2 regions of the Streptomyces sp. NPDC043427 genome follow, and region 2 is predicted to be linked to the other one. Evidence: riboswitches for the same ligand, from Rfam matches in the RefSeq annotation. Region 2 holds a riboswitch; the other holds the start of a gene.

Region 1 (3,405 bases), on a different contig from region 2:
TGTTCGCTCGCCTGATCAAGTAGGGGGCGCGGGTCGTGCGCGAGTGCGGGCCGTCGATGGCTTGTCGCGCAGTTCCCCGCGCCCCTTTGGGCGCTGATCACACCGCCGGAACGCAGCGGCCGTCTTCCGTCCTGTACGTCCACTGCGCGCCGTTGCTCACCAGTTCCCGTACCGCGCTCACGAAACGGTCGACGTGCTCGTCGGGTGTTCCCGCGCCGAAGCTGACGCGGATGGCGTTCAGGGACTTCTCGCCCGGTGCCGCCTCGGGGGCACCGCACTCACCCTGCGTCTGGGGGTCGCTGCCCAGCAGGGTGCGGACGAGGGGGTGGGCGCAGAAGAGGCCGTCGCGGACGCCGATGCCGTACTCGGCGGAGAGGGCGGCGGCGAAGTGGGAGCTGTTCCAGCCGTCGACGACGAAGGAGATCACGCCGACGCGGGGGGCGTCGTCGCCGAAGAGGGAGAGAATCCGGACCTCGGGGACTTCGGCGAGGCCCTCGCGGACCTTGGTGATCAGGTGCTGCTCGCGGGCCACCAGGGTGTCGAAGCCGGCCGCGGTGAGCGCCTTGCAGGCGGAGGCGATGGAGTAGGCGCCGATGACGTTGGGCGATCCCGCCTCGTGCCGCGCGGCGCTGTCGTGCCACTCCACGTCCACTCCCCCGTCCTCGCGCCGGGTCACCTTGCGGCTGGCGCCGCCGCCCGCGAGGTACGGGGCGGCCTCGCGCAGCCAGTCGGCGCGGCCGGCGAGGACGCCGGAGCCGAACGGGGCGTACAGCTTGTGGCCGGAGAAGGCGACCCAGTCGACGTCGAGGTCCTGCAGTGACACCGGGTGGTGGGGGGCCAGCTGGGCGGCGTCCAGGACGATGCGGGCGCCGTGCGCGTGGGCGGCGGCGGCCAGCTCCTGTACGGGCCACAGCTCGCCGGTGACGTTGGAGGCGCCGGTGACGCAGACCAGGGCCGGGCCGTGGCCCCCTTCACTGGACACGGTGCGGTCGGCGAGGGCGCGCTCCAGGGTCGCCACCGCCTGCTGAGGGGTGCGCGGGGCGTCGAGGTAGGTGACCCGGGCGTGCTGCCAGGGCAGCAGGGAGGCGTGGTGCTCGGTCTCGAAGACGAAGACCTGGCAGTCGGCGGGCAGGGCCTGGGCCAGCAGGTTGAGGGAGTCCGTCGTCGAGCGGGTGAAGATCAGCTGGTCGTCCGCGCGGCAGTCCAGGAACTCCGCGACCGTCCTGCGGGCGTTCTCGAAGAGGTCCGTCGAGAGCTGGGAGAGGTAGCCGGCGCCCCGGTGGACGCTGCCGTAGTACGGGGCGTAGGCCGCCACATCGTCCCAGACCCGCTGGAGGGCGGGGGCACTGGCCGCGTAGTCGAGCGCGGCGTAGGTGACTTCGCCGCCCGTGACGAGCGGGACGATGACATCCTGGCCCAGAACGGGCAGCGGGGCACAAACCGATGTGGCGGCGGCAGCGGTGGCGACAGACATGGCGAACTCCTGTGAGGGATAAGCGGAATCGCCGTGCGAGCGGGTACGGCTCCAGCACGGAGAAAGGTGAAAGGGGTATGCGGAGGCGGGGCTCTACGCCCTATCGCATTCGCTTGCTCACAGAAGGCTCCCTCGATGACCAGGACCCCTGGCCCCACACCTTCGAAAGTGTGCGAGGGGTCCGCGCTTGCCGTAGACCTCGCTGCCTACGGCCTGGTCTTCACCCGGGGCACCCCGCCACGGACGGAGGGTTGCCGGACAGTCGGCCGGGGCCTCATGACTGTCACTCATGACCTGAAAAGGAACCTACGTGAAGTGATCGCGGTCCCGCAACTCGTGTCCGGATCGCGGGACCGCGCCTCGGAATTCCTACGCGTTGCTCGCAGCCACCCAGCGCTCCAGCGACCGCTTCGCCGCTCCCGAATCGATCGACTCGGCGGCCTTGGCCATGCCGGCGCCGATCTGCTCGGCCAGCGTTCCGGGGCCCGGGTCGAGGGCCACGAGGGCCGCCGCCGAGTTCAGCAGGACGGCGTCACGGACCGGGCCCGTCTCGCCCTCCAGCAGCCGTCTGGCGACCTCCGCGTTGTACGACGGGTCGGCGCCGCGCAGCGCCTCCACCGGGACGAGCTCGATGCCGACGTCCCGCGGGTCGAAGGTCTCCTCGGTCACCTTGCCGTCGCGGACGACCCACACCCGGGAGGTGGCGGTCGTGGTCAGCTCGTCGAAACCGTCGTCGCCGCGGAAGACGAGGGAGGAGTTGCCGCGCTCGGCGAGGACGCCGGCGATGAGCGGGGCCAGACGCGGGTCGGCGACGCCCACCGCCTGGGCCTTCACCTTCGCGGGGTTGGTGAGCGGACCGAGGGCGTTGAAGGTCGTCCGGATGCCCAACTGTCCGCGGGCGGCGGCCACATGACGCAGGGCCGGGTGGAACTTGATCGCGAAGCAGAAGGTGATCCCGGCCTCCTCGGCGACCTCGGCCACCCGACGCGGGGTCAGTTCGAGGTTGACGCCGAGCTTCTCCAGGACGTCCGAGGCGCCGGACGCGGAGGACGCGGCCCGGTTGCCGTGCTTGACGACCTTGGCGCCCGTGCCGGCGATGACGATCGACGACATCGTGGAGATGTTCACCGTCTTCGCGCCGTCGCCGCCCGTGCCGACGATGTCGACGGTCCGCCCCGGCACCTCGATGACGTTGGCATGCTCGTACATCGTCCGGACGAGCCCGTTGATCTCCTCGACCGTCTCGCCCTTGGCGCGCAGTGCCACCGCGAATCCGGCGATCTGCGCGTCGGTCGCCTCGCCACGCATGATCAGGTCCATCGCCCAGGCGGTGTCGTCCGCGGTGAGGTCGTGGCCGTCCAGCAGGCCGTTCAGCAGCTTGGGCCAGGAACGGCCCGCCGCGGTGTCGCCTCCAGCGGGGGTCACAGCGCTCATGGGGCCGCTCCGGGGTGTCGTAGAAGAGTGTGATCCCACCCTATCCAGCCGGAAGGCACGGCGAAGGGCCCCGTCCGAAGACCGGACGGGGCCCTTTGCGGGTGGCGTGGCGACGCCGCAGCGATCAGTGGTGGCCGTGGCCGCTCGTGATCTCCCTGTACTCCTCGGCGGTCGGCTTGGGGATCTGGGACTCCTCGCCGTAGTACGCCTCGCTGAGCTTGGCGCGCAGCTTCTCGGAGCCCTTCACCTTGCGCTCGACGCCGTTCTCGTCGACCGTCGGGCCGATCTCGACCGGGTTGTACTGCTCGTGCGCCGTGAGGGTGTGCAGCGCCTCCTGGCTGAGCGGCTCGTGCACCTCGATGTACTCACCGTGCGGCAGGCGCTTGATCGTGCCGGTCTCGCGACCGTGCAGGATCTTGTCCTTGTCGCGGCGCTGGAGACCCATGCAGATCCGCTTGGTCACGACGAAGGCCAGGACCGGTCCGGCGAAGAAGCCG
Region 2 (3,405 bases):
GGAATTTACCGAGAATTCGCCAGAATTCAGGGCAAGTCGGGCTCCACAAAAGGAGCAAATGACGCAAAAGAACCCCACACTTTGGCTACTTCTCATCGCATGTGGAGCCGTAAAACAGAGGCGTTCGGTACGCGGAAAACAGCGTGTTCCCCAACTGTACCGCGCTCAACCACACAGAATTGCCCCCTCCGCTTCTCTCACGGAGGGGGCAATTCGATGAACTCTCGGTAACTGATGTTACCGAAGGTAATGATCAGCCTCCGGCGACCGCCGGAATGATGGAGACACCGGCACCGTCCGGGGTGGCCGTCTCCAGCCCCTGCTCGAAGCGGACGTCGTCGTCGTTGACGTACACATTGACGAAGCGGCGCAGCTTGCCCTGGTCGTCGAGCACGCGGGCCGCGATGCCCGTGTGGTTCTTCTCCAGGTCGGCGATGACCTCGCCGAGGTTCGCGCCCTCGGCGGCGACCTCGGCCTGACCACCGGTGTAGGTGCGCAGGATGGTGGGGATGCGGACGGTCACGCTCATGCGAGGCCAGCCTCTCGGAAGGAGTCCAGGTTCGGGCGGATGGTGGCGGTGAGGCCGGTGCCGGCCACCGCGTCGAGGGTCTTGAGGCCGTCGCCGGTGTTCAGGACGACCGTGGTGAGGGCCGGGTCCAGCAGGCCGTTCTCGATCAGCTTGCGGGTCACCCCGACCGTCACGCCACCCGCGGTCTCCGCGAAGATGCCCTCCGTCCGGGCGAGCAGCTTGATCGCGTCGACGACCTGCTCGTCGTTGACGTCCTCCACCGCACCGCCCGTGCGGCGGGCGATGTCGAGGACGTACGGCCCGTCCGCCGGGTTGCCGATGGCGAGGGACTTGGCGATGGTGTTCGGCTTCTGCGGCCGGACGACGTCGTGGCCCGCCTTGTACGCGGTGGACACCGGCGAGCAGCCCTCGGCCTGGGCGCCGAAGATCTTGTACGGCTTGTCCTCGACGAGCCCGAGCTTGATCAGCTCCTGCAGACCCTTGTCGATCTTCGTGAGCTGCGAGCCGGAGGCGATCGGCACGACCAGCTGGTCCGGGAGCTGCCAGCCGAGCTGCTCGCAGATCTCGTACGCCAGGGTCTTGGAGCCCTCCGCGTAGTACGGCCGCAGGTTGACGTTGACGAAGCCCCAGCCCTCGCCCGCCGGGTCGCCGATGAGCTCGGAGCAGAAGCGGTTCACGTCGTCGTAGTTGCCCTCGATGCCGACGAGCTCGCCGCCGTAGACCGCGGCCATGACGACCTTGCCCTGCTCCAGGTCGTGCGGGATGAACACGCACGAGCGGAAGCCGGCGCGGGCGGCCGCGGCACCCACCGCGCCGGCGAGGTTGCCGGTGGAGGAGCAGGAGAGCGTGGTGAAGCCGAAGGCGCGGGCGGCCTCCAGCGCCTGCGCGACGACACGGTCCTTGAAGGAGTGCGTCGGGTTGCCGGAGTCGTCCTTGACGAAGAGCTTGCCGGCGTCGACGCCCAGCTCGCGGGCCAGGTTGTCGGCCTTGACGAGCGCGGTCCAGCCGGGGTTGATGTTCGGCTTGTCCGCCACGTCGGCCGGGACGGGCAGCAGCGGGGCGTAACGCCAGATGTTCGCGGGGCCCGCCTCGATGCGCCCCCGCAGCTTCTCCGTGTCGTAGGAGGAGAAGTCGTAGGCGATCTCGAGCGGGCCGAAACACTCCTCGCAGGCGAAGACCGGGCCGAGGGGCACGCGGTGACCGCACTCGCGACAGCTCAGCGCTGCGGCGGGGCCGAGGTCTACGGTGGAGTCGGTGGTGCTTGCAACAGTCTGCACAGCCATGGAGGCGAGGCCCTTTCTCCTCATCTTCCTCACGACGCATCTCGCCGCGAGACGGATTTGGCACCTTCCCTAGCCGGGAGCCTCGCTGGCGATCGACAGTGATCTACGAGACCGGCTGGAGGGTTGCCGGGGCTTCAACGGGCCGTGTCCCTCTGCCCCTCTGGATGAGCGGTATGTGGTTGTTGACGCACATGACCTCCGACATGCGATGGTCACCAGCGTTGTCCAAGACTGTAACCGAAGGCCAGGACAGTTGAGATAGTCGTCCGAACCGCGAGACAACCCGTGAGGAGCCGCAGACTGTGCTGGAAGAAGCCGAGCGCTGGCTGAGGACCCGCTCCTGGTCCGTGACCGATCGCCCGCTCCACCAGATCCTGGCCGCCAAGCAGCGCACGGGCCAGTCGGTCAGTGTCGTGCTGCCCGCGCTGAACGAGGAGGAGACCGTCGGCGACATCGTCGCCGTGATCCGTCACGACCTCATGCGACAGGTCCCGCTCGTCGACGAGATCGTCGTCGTCGACTCGGGATCCACCGACCGCACCTCCGAGGTGGCCGCCGCCGCGGGCGCCCGGGTCGTCCACCGCGACGACATCCTCCCGCGTATCCCGACCGTGCCCGGCAAGGGCGAGGTGCTGTGGCGCTCCCTGATGGTGACCGGCGGGGACATCGTCTGCTTCATAGACGCCGACCTGAAGGAGTTCTCCTCCGACTTCGTCTCCGGGATCGTGGGCCCCCTGCTCACCGACCCGGACGTCGATCTCGTCAAGGCGATGTACGACCGTCCGCTCGGCGGGGCGGCCGGCCAGGGCGGCCGGGTCACCGAGCTCATGGCGCGCCCGCTGCTGAACCTGCACTGGCCGCAGCTGGCGGGGTTCGTGCAGCCGCTCGGCGGCGAGTACGCGGCCCGCCGCTCCCTCCTGGAACAGCTTCCCTTCCCCGTCGGCTACGGCGTGGAGCTGGGCATGCTGGTCGACTCCCTGCACCTGGTCGGGCTCGACGCCCTCGCCCAGGTCGACGTCGGCGTGCGCAAGCACCGCCACCAGGACGGGCAGGCGCTGGGCCGCATGGCCGCCGCGATCTATCGCACCGCGCAGCTCAGGCTGGCCCGCGGGCACCTCGTCCGTCCGTCCCTCACCCAGTTCGAGCGGGGCGAGGACGGGTTCGAGCCGCGTACGTACTCCGTGGACACGGAGGAACGGCCGCCGATGACGGAGATCGCGGAGTACGCCGCGCGCAAGGTGGCGTGACGCGCACGGGACGGCCGTATACGGCTCGATGGGGCTTGTTGATACGGCTGATACGGCTGATACGGCCGTCCACGAAGCGCGATCGTACGTTTGAGCGTTTACAGGCCGGGCTAAGTTGAGGCGTATGGCTTCCACGCACGACGCTGCTGCTCAGGTGCTGGTCGCGTCCAACCGCGGCCCGGTCTCGTACACGCTCCAGGAGGACGGCTCGCTGCACGCCAAGCGCGGTGGCGGCGGGGTCGTCTCGGGCCTGTCGGCCATCGACCCGGACGCCGGCGCCCTGTGGGTGTGCTCGGCGCTGTCCGATGGCGACCGGGAGGCGATCCGGCGCGGGGTGGGCGAGAAG

Evidence for each region. Region 2 has a riboswitch for S-adenosylmethionine ahead of thrC (threonine synthase). Riboswitches for the same ligand answer to the same signal wherever they lie in the genome.
Region 1: linked by a shared signal. The riboswitch ahead of AC067M_RS01390 (aminotransferase class V-fold PLP-dependent enzyme) and the one ahead of thrC (threonine synthase) in region 2 are both predicted to bind S-adenosylmethionine.

Annotation. Positions count from the first base shown of each region.
Region 1 is NZ_JBWKCC010000001.1:299,286-302,690, forward strand. Features, by position in the region: gene AC067M_RS01390 (aminotransferase class V-fold PLP-dependent enzyme) at 98-1,474, opposite strand; SAM riboswitch class IV at 1,653-1,769, opposite strand; gene trpD (anthranilate phosphoribosyltransferase) at 1,844-2,908, opposite strand; gene qcrB (cytochrome bc1 complex cytochrome b subunit) at 3,033-3,405, opposite strand, start outside.
Region 2 is NZ_JBWKCC010000004.1:172,311-175,715, reverse strand. Features, by position in the region: gene AC067M_RS10470 (MoaD/ThiS family protein) at 254-529, opposite strand; gene thrC (threonine synthase) at 526-1,812, opposite strand; SAM riboswitch class I at 1,830-1,983, opposite strand; gene AC067M_RS10460 (glucosyl-3-phosphoglycerate synthase) at 2,115-3,059, shown strand; gene AC067M_RS10455 (alpha,alpha-trehalose-phosphate synthase (UDP-forming)) at 3,184-3,405, shown strand, end outside.